3 regions of the Rossellomorea vietnamensis genome follow, and region 2 is predicted to be linked to each of the others. Evidence: riboswitches for the same ligand, from Rfam matches in the RefSeq annotation. Region 2 holds a riboswitch; each other region holds the start of a gene.

Region 1 (2,270 bases), 980 kb from region 2:
TCTTAAACTGATATAGTAAGGAACATAGCTTCCCACTGTGTATAGGAGACTTCCCGCTAAAGATATGAACACCATTTGCAGCCACGTCAGGTGGAGGATGAATCCCATTGTTACGATAAAGAACGTCCCAATAAAAGGAAAAGCACTCCCTTCAATCAATAGAGAAAACAGTACACCCCATATCCCCCATTCTTCTGCTATATTTATCAACCATTCCGTCATGTGAATCACTCCTGTAAGCTTGTATCTTCAGTATAGAAGAGACCTTCTTATACGAACAGAATCCGCAGAGGTAATTTGCGCTAAGTCTTGAGATGTATTGACAGTATAAAGACCGGCCCTGAGACAGGCCGGTCTTTCGTTCCTTTATGATGCCTTTCGGCTGATTTCCTGTTGATGCGACTGCACTTTGATCAATCTTGGTGCGATATTGACGATGATCACCATCACAACGGAGCATAAAACTGCCGACCCCAACATGGTGATCCCATTTACTATAAGAGAAAATAGCAGCGGGGACATCTCATCCGGTGCATACTCCGCAAAGAACACGAAGCCGGCGATGAAATGCCAGAAGTAACGGGCAAGGCTTCCTGCGAATGTTGCCAGTACTACCCAGAAGAACGCTCTGGGCCGTTGTCCGCTTCCCAATGCGCTTTGGATTTTCCCGGCAAACATCCCGGCAAAACCGATAAAAGCAAAAGCGATGAAATACTCAATCACCATTTGGACCGGGGTCGCAATCCAGGCATCCCCGAGGGCAATCTGCAGGATCCCCCATAAAAAGCCTCCTATCAGTCCGGCTCTCCACCCTCTTCGATAAGATAATAGAAAGATCGGAACCATGGCAATCGAAATCGAGATACTCGGTGATAGCTTAATAGAAGGCAGCAAATCGAGAATGACCGCAAAAGCCGCCATCAATGAAGCTTCAAGCAATACGACAAGTCGTGTGTTTTTCATAAAAAAATCCTCCTTATGAACTGAAACGAAACCATAAGGAGGGAGAATGGAACAATCGAAATAAGCACAATGCTGCCTATTTTCCACATCCCTACGCTAGTCCTAACTAACAGGTTCAGAGGGTCAGAACAGATTGTTCACTCTCAGCTTTCGCTCCCCTTGTGGTACCGTTTATAAAGTTGTTAAGGTTCATTATACATGAAGAATGATATTTGAAAAGCATTAAGGTGTCTCTCTTAGAGGATCATGAAGGATGATGACGGGCATTGACTTAGGGGTTACCATGAATCCATATACCTTTCCATCTTTGTCCTTATACGCTACAGAATAATCTCCGAACTGGGGTGAGAATTCGACGTTTTGGTATTCAAGGTCAAGGTCCTGGTATTTCAGGCTCACATACAGGTTGGTGGCGATTCTTGCTGTCAGATGTTGTACAGTTGAAATCCGGTTGGCTACTATTATGAGGATGATTGCGAAACAGAGTAACATGACTTTCTTTGTCCTGGACAATCTGATCATTCATCAAGCCCCCTTTCATTTCTCATAACTACTATACTCTTATACTCTCTATTATATACCTATTCACTGAACCATGACAAAAGAGCTACTCTAATGGTGTGTGTCAAAATACCCATTTTCAGCAGCTCTTTTATCTTTATTTATTTCTTGTTCCTATTTCATAAGCGAGTGTTGTGCTCTATTCAATTTAAACTAAACTAAATTGTCTACTGAGTAGGCATGAAGCCTACGCTCCAATAGCCGTCTTCATCTTTTATCATCTGAAAGCCCATGGTGCCTTCACCGACGTTATCATACTTGATATAGCCATCGATATCGCTTGTTTGAATAAATTCACCATTTTCGATTCCTTTGAAGGTATTGAGGATATTTTCTTTTGTACCCCTGTCCGTTTTCGGTATTTCCTCGTCTTCTTCTTTTGTCCATCGTATATAATCCGGTCTGTCCGTGTACATTTCATAAACAAGGTCGTATCGTTCGTCCAGCGATGCCTGGACATATAGTTTGGCTAGACTGATGGGTGACAGTCCTTTCAAATGGACTTCTGTTGGATCTTCGGAGAACTCCTGATAGGCGTCCTTTTCTTCCTGTGTCAGCGTGAATGGGGAGCGACTATCTGTTTCCACCTTTTCCACTTTTCTAAAAGAAAATGGCATCACCACACTAAACTTCCATCCATCATCATAAAGCAATCTGAAAGTTTGAACACTTGCTTTCTGGTAACCTTCTGAAACCGGTATTTCGTATGTCACATCACTCATCGTTTCTGAAGTCCTCACTTTGAT
Region 2 (2,270 bases):
AATAATTGAGACAGATTCCCCTCCATCGTCGTTTCCAAAGGATGGACTTCATATCGCACTCCCGATTTTTCGATGATTGCGATCGCTTCATCCACATATGGAATCACATCTTCACCGTTCTTGGTCTTTGGAATGATTTGTATGCTTACAAGTGCGTTCCCCATTTTGTTCACCTCTTATTTTGGTAAGAATTCGTTCGTGAATGCTTTCTTGCTTTCGAGTTTCTTATCTAATAAATCATTTTCATACATCCATGACGCATAGTTCTCCCAGACTTCCAGTTTCTGCTCTCCCCATCGGTCAGCATCATCTTTATATTTGGGTGCAAGCCATTCCTGACTTTTCATGACTAATTCTTTATCAAGATCCGGGGCTGCATCTAATAGAATCTCCCCCGCCTCTTTCGGGTTATCTATCGTGAATTGATACCCTTTGGAAGCAGCTGCCATGAATGCTTTCACCGTTTCAGGATCTGAATCGATCATTTTTTCATTCGTTGTGAGGACTGGCGTGTAGTAATCCAGTTTATCAGAATAATCCTTTACATACATCATGTTCAACTCTTCACCGCGGAGTTCAGCTTCAATTCCTGTCCATCCATAATAAATCCAGGCGAAGTCAACGTCCCGTTTAACGGCAGTAAAGAAATCGGTGTCTCCCATGTTGATGAAATTCACTTTTTCTACATCCGCGTTTTCTTGCTTCATGATTGAATCCATAACGGCTTTCTCAACGGGTGAACCCCAGCCGCCATAGCTTTTCCCTTCAAAATCCTTTGGTTTTGTAATACCCTTACTCTTCGGGGAAGCAAACCCCGACGTATTATGCTGTATGATGGCACCTATGGATACGATGGGTACATCCTGGACCCTCGCTTGAGTGACACCTTCCTGATATCCAACTCCGAAATCGGCTTTCCCCGATGCTACGAGCTGATCGGCACCCGCTTCCCCGGGCAGGATGATGTCTACATCCAGTCCCTGATCCTTGAAGTAGCCTTTTTCTTTCGCTACATATAATCCGGTGTGGTTGGTGTTCGGTGTCCAGTCGAGTACGACACTTACTTTTTTAAGGTTGTCCTTCTTCTCATCAGCTGCATCTTCCCCGCCGTTACAGGCGGATAAAAGAAGTACAGAGCAGATGAGGAATATCCATTTTTTCATGGTGATTCCTCCTTCGATCTTTAGCGGTGATAACGTTTCACTCCTATATTCTTCGCTTATTCTGGAAAATGAATGTAAACCAATGGCAGTTGAGGCGTAAAGTCCGGGATACAACAAAAAAACGCCCCAAGCTTCAGCCGCGGGACGCATCGTTAAACAGGTTATGTATCGTTTAAGAGAATGTTTCCTACGCTGGTATCAGCCAGTTCAGGTTCAAAGGGTCAGTATCTACAGGATACAATCTCAACCGGCCACTCCGGTCCCCCTACACGTGGAATATGAAATTTAACGTTATCTTCCTCCCTACTTTGCCATAGAATGAAAGGTTATTCAAGCTTTTCCTTCTCATATTGAAAGACTCCACGGAAATAAGGGTATTCAAACAGCTTCTCGATGAAATCCATGCACGAAGTACCAGCTTCTGAATATCCCTGATGATAGGTTAAAAAGGCATATTGAAGGAGAAAGAGAATGACTATTGACGGCAAGATCCTTTTCTCTCCTGCAGTCAAAGGGGCATGCCTTTCATATCCTTTCATAAACGCCAGGATCCATTTCATTGAATCATCTTTTTTCTCTATCGGGAGTGCTTTGAGCATACCTGCGAGGAAGTAGCCGATGTCAGTAATCCGGGGTGCCGTCCGGATTCGTTCAAAATCAATGATCCCGCACACTTCTCCTCCCTCCATCAAAATATTCCCCGAATTGTAGTCGCTATGAACGAATTGATGGGGCAAACACCGGTAGGGATGCTCCCACCCCTTCATCTTTGATAAGATCACTTGCCCCCTTATGCCGATCGATTCAGTTTCAAGCTCTTTCACCCATTCTGTTACATGTCTTTCAATCTCCCAGCCCTTCGTTTCATAATGACACCGATAGTCTTTAAGGATGAGATGAAGGGTTGCAAGGTATGCTCCTGCATTTGTCAGGGAGTCGGCAGACCATTCCTTCAAGGGCGTTCCTTCAAGGGCCTCATAAAGAGAATAGATTTGCTCTCCTTCCTTTACATACGGAAGGTGTGAGGAAGTTAATATAGGGGATTCAACGTTAAGGTGATGACTCATTAAATAAGCGGTTAAATAGAGCTCCTCCATCCGATTTTCA
Region 3 (2,270 bases), 990 kb from region 2:
GTTGGAATTTGTCAACGGAAGCCTAGACATCGTTTCGGTGGATGGTACCACCTTGATCATGCGGGTTCCGAAAGTAATCAAGCAGACAGACAGGGAGGGAATGGAATGATTCGAATTGTGATTGCGGAAGATCAGCGGATGCTGTTGGGTGCATTAGGGTCTCTATTGAGCCTTGAAGATGATATGGAAGTGGTAGGAAAAGCAGGCAATGGAGAAGAAGCCATTTCCCTCGTTCATGAACTGAAGCCGGATATTTGTATCATGGATATTGAAATGCCTGAAAAGACGGGACTTGAAGCGGCAGAGGAATTAAAAGGGGAAGATTGTAAGGTGATCATCCTTACCACCTTTGCCAGATCAGGCTACTTTCAGCGGGCATTAAAGGGTGGCGTGAAAGGGTATTTGTTGAAGGACAGTCCGAGTGAGGAGCTCGCGAACTCTATCCGGCTTGTGATGGATGGTAAGCGTATCTATGCACCGGAGCTGATGGATGATGTCTACAGCGAAGAAAATCCACTCACAGACCGTGAAAAAGAAGTCCTCGAGCTCGTTGCCGATGGAAAGAACACTAAGGAAATCGCCGATGAACTAAAGCTTAAAACAGGTACGGTCAGGAACTATATCTCCACCATACTCGACAAGCTGGAAGTGAAAAACCGAATCGAAGCCATCACACAATCCAAAGAAAAAGGATGGTTTAAATAAATAGAGGGACGGACCTTTTTGAAGGTCCGTCCCTCTATTTTATAATTTTGCATGATATTGAATTTTTATTCGGATATGATCGGGATGTAGAAACGAACTGACGAAATTTTTAATAAAAAAATATATCATAACATAAACCTGCTCCACCTTTTGCTGTCATTGAGTTCGACAGCCATATGGAATCCGATTAAGAATGATGATATTGTTTTTTTTATGTTGACAACTCAATAAATCATGATACGATAGCATCGAAAACAAAATTTCATAAGACGATCCACTAGGGGTGCCTTCGAAAAGGCTGAGATTAAAGTGTGACTTTAAGACCCTTTGAACCTGATCTGGTTGAGACCAGCGTAGGGAAGTGGTGTTTGAAGGTCACATAGAATATATTTCTATCATTCTGATCTCAAGCCACTTTCTGTATGCTGTATGCATAATGGAAAGTGGCTTTTTTGTTGCCCATTTCGGGTCGTCTGGAATAGGAGCAGAAAATCATGACATTTTCAACAGTGTTACGAAACGAAGTCAACGACATTTGGGACACAAGCTTCGATCATCCTTTCGTCAAAGGGATCGGGGATGGGACTCTCCCCATCGAGAAGTTCAAGTACTACCTCTTGCAAGATGCCTATTACCTTTCACATTTCTCGAAGGTGCAGGCGCTTGGTGCTGCAAAAGCATTGGACTTACATACCACATCACGAATGGCATCCCACGCGGTAGGAACCAATGAAGCAGAGCTTTCTCTTCATGAAAATTTCTCTAAACGATTAGGGATCACGGATGAAGAAAAAAAGAATTTCAAACCGGCTCCTACAGCGTACGCTTATACGTCCCATATGTATCGTTCCGCAAGATATGGGGGCTTAGCTGATATCCTGGCGGCGATCCTCCCATGTTACTGGCTCTATTATGAGATCGGGGAACGCTTGAAATCATGCACGCCGGAACAACCGGTGTATCAGGAATGGATTAAGGCATACGGCGGGGAATGGTTTAAAGAGTTAGTGGAGGAACAAATCAATAGGCTTGATGAATTGGCAGGAACAATGACCTTACACGATAAAGAAAGAATGAAAGAAAATTTCATTATGAGCAGCATCTATGAATGGCAGTTTTGGGAGATGGCTTACACCTTGGAAAAATGGCCGTTTCAGAATCCACTGGATGCAGGAAAAGAAATGAGCGAACAACATGTCTAAATTAAAACTGACCGATATTTTAGTGACGGTGGTCATTTCCATCATGTTCGGGGTCATTTATAAGCTGTGGGGTCCATTTTATAACCTGTTGAAGCCGATCGGGTTGCATGCAGATCAACTCATCTATGGGATGTGGTTCATGGCGGCCACAGTGGCATTCTTGATCATCCGAAAACCCGGTGTCGCCCTTTTAGCCGAAATCGCAGCTTCTTCAGGAGAGTTTCTCATGGGCTCTGAATGGGGGCTCGAGGTCCTTTTATTCGGAGTCATTCAAGGGTTAATGGCAGAATCGGTTTTCTTCCTGACGAAATACAGACGCTATGATCTTTCGATTATCTGTTTTGCTGCGTTCGGTTCTGCATG

The links. Region 2 has a riboswitch for thiamine pyrophosphate ahead of N5C46_RS07495 (ABC transporter substrate-binding protein). Riboswitches for the same ligand answer to the same signal wherever they lie in the genome.
Region 1: another riboswitch for thiamine pyrophosphate. It lies ahead of thiT (energy-coupled thiamine transporter ThiT); the one in region 2 lies ahead of N5C46_RS07495 (ABC transporter substrate-binding protein).
Region 3: another riboswitch for thiamine pyrophosphate. It lies ahead of tenA (thiaminase II); the one in region 2 lies ahead of N5C46_RS07495 (ABC transporter substrate-binding protein).

The regions. Positions count from the first base shown of each region.
Region 1 covers NZ_CP104558.1:2,441,085-2,443,354, forward strand. Annotated here, with positions in the region: gene N5C46_RS12565 (DedA family protein) at 1-222, opposite strand, end outside; gene thiT (energy-coupled thiamine transporter ThiT) at 367-963, opposite strand; TPP riboswitch at 1,035-1,133, opposite strand; gene N5C46_RS12575 (hypothetical protein) at 1,186-1,485, opposite strand; gene N5C46_RS12580 (DL-endopeptidase inhibitor IseA family protein) at 1,692-2,270, opposite strand, start outside.
Region 2 covers NZ_CP104558.1:1,462,579-1,464,848, forward strand. Annotated here, with positions in the region: gene N5C46_RS07490 (thiamine-binding protein) at 1-164, opposite strand, end outside; gene N5C46_RS07495 (ABC transporter substrate-binding protein) at 177-1,163, opposite strand; TPP riboswitch at 1,331-1,440, opposite strand; gene N5C46_RS07500 (phosphotransferase enzyme family protein) at 1,490-2,270, opposite strand, start outside.
Region 3 covers NZ_CP104558.1:467,751-470,020, forward strand. Annotated here, with positions in the region: gene N5C46_RS02515 (sensor histidine kinase) at 1-109, shown strand, start outside; gene N5C46_RS02520 (response regulator transcription factor) at 106-705, shown strand; TPP riboswitch at 975-1,082, shown strand; gene tenA (thiaminase II) at 1,200-1,907, shown strand; gene N5C46_RS02530 (ECF transporter S component) at 1,900-2,270, shown strand, end outside.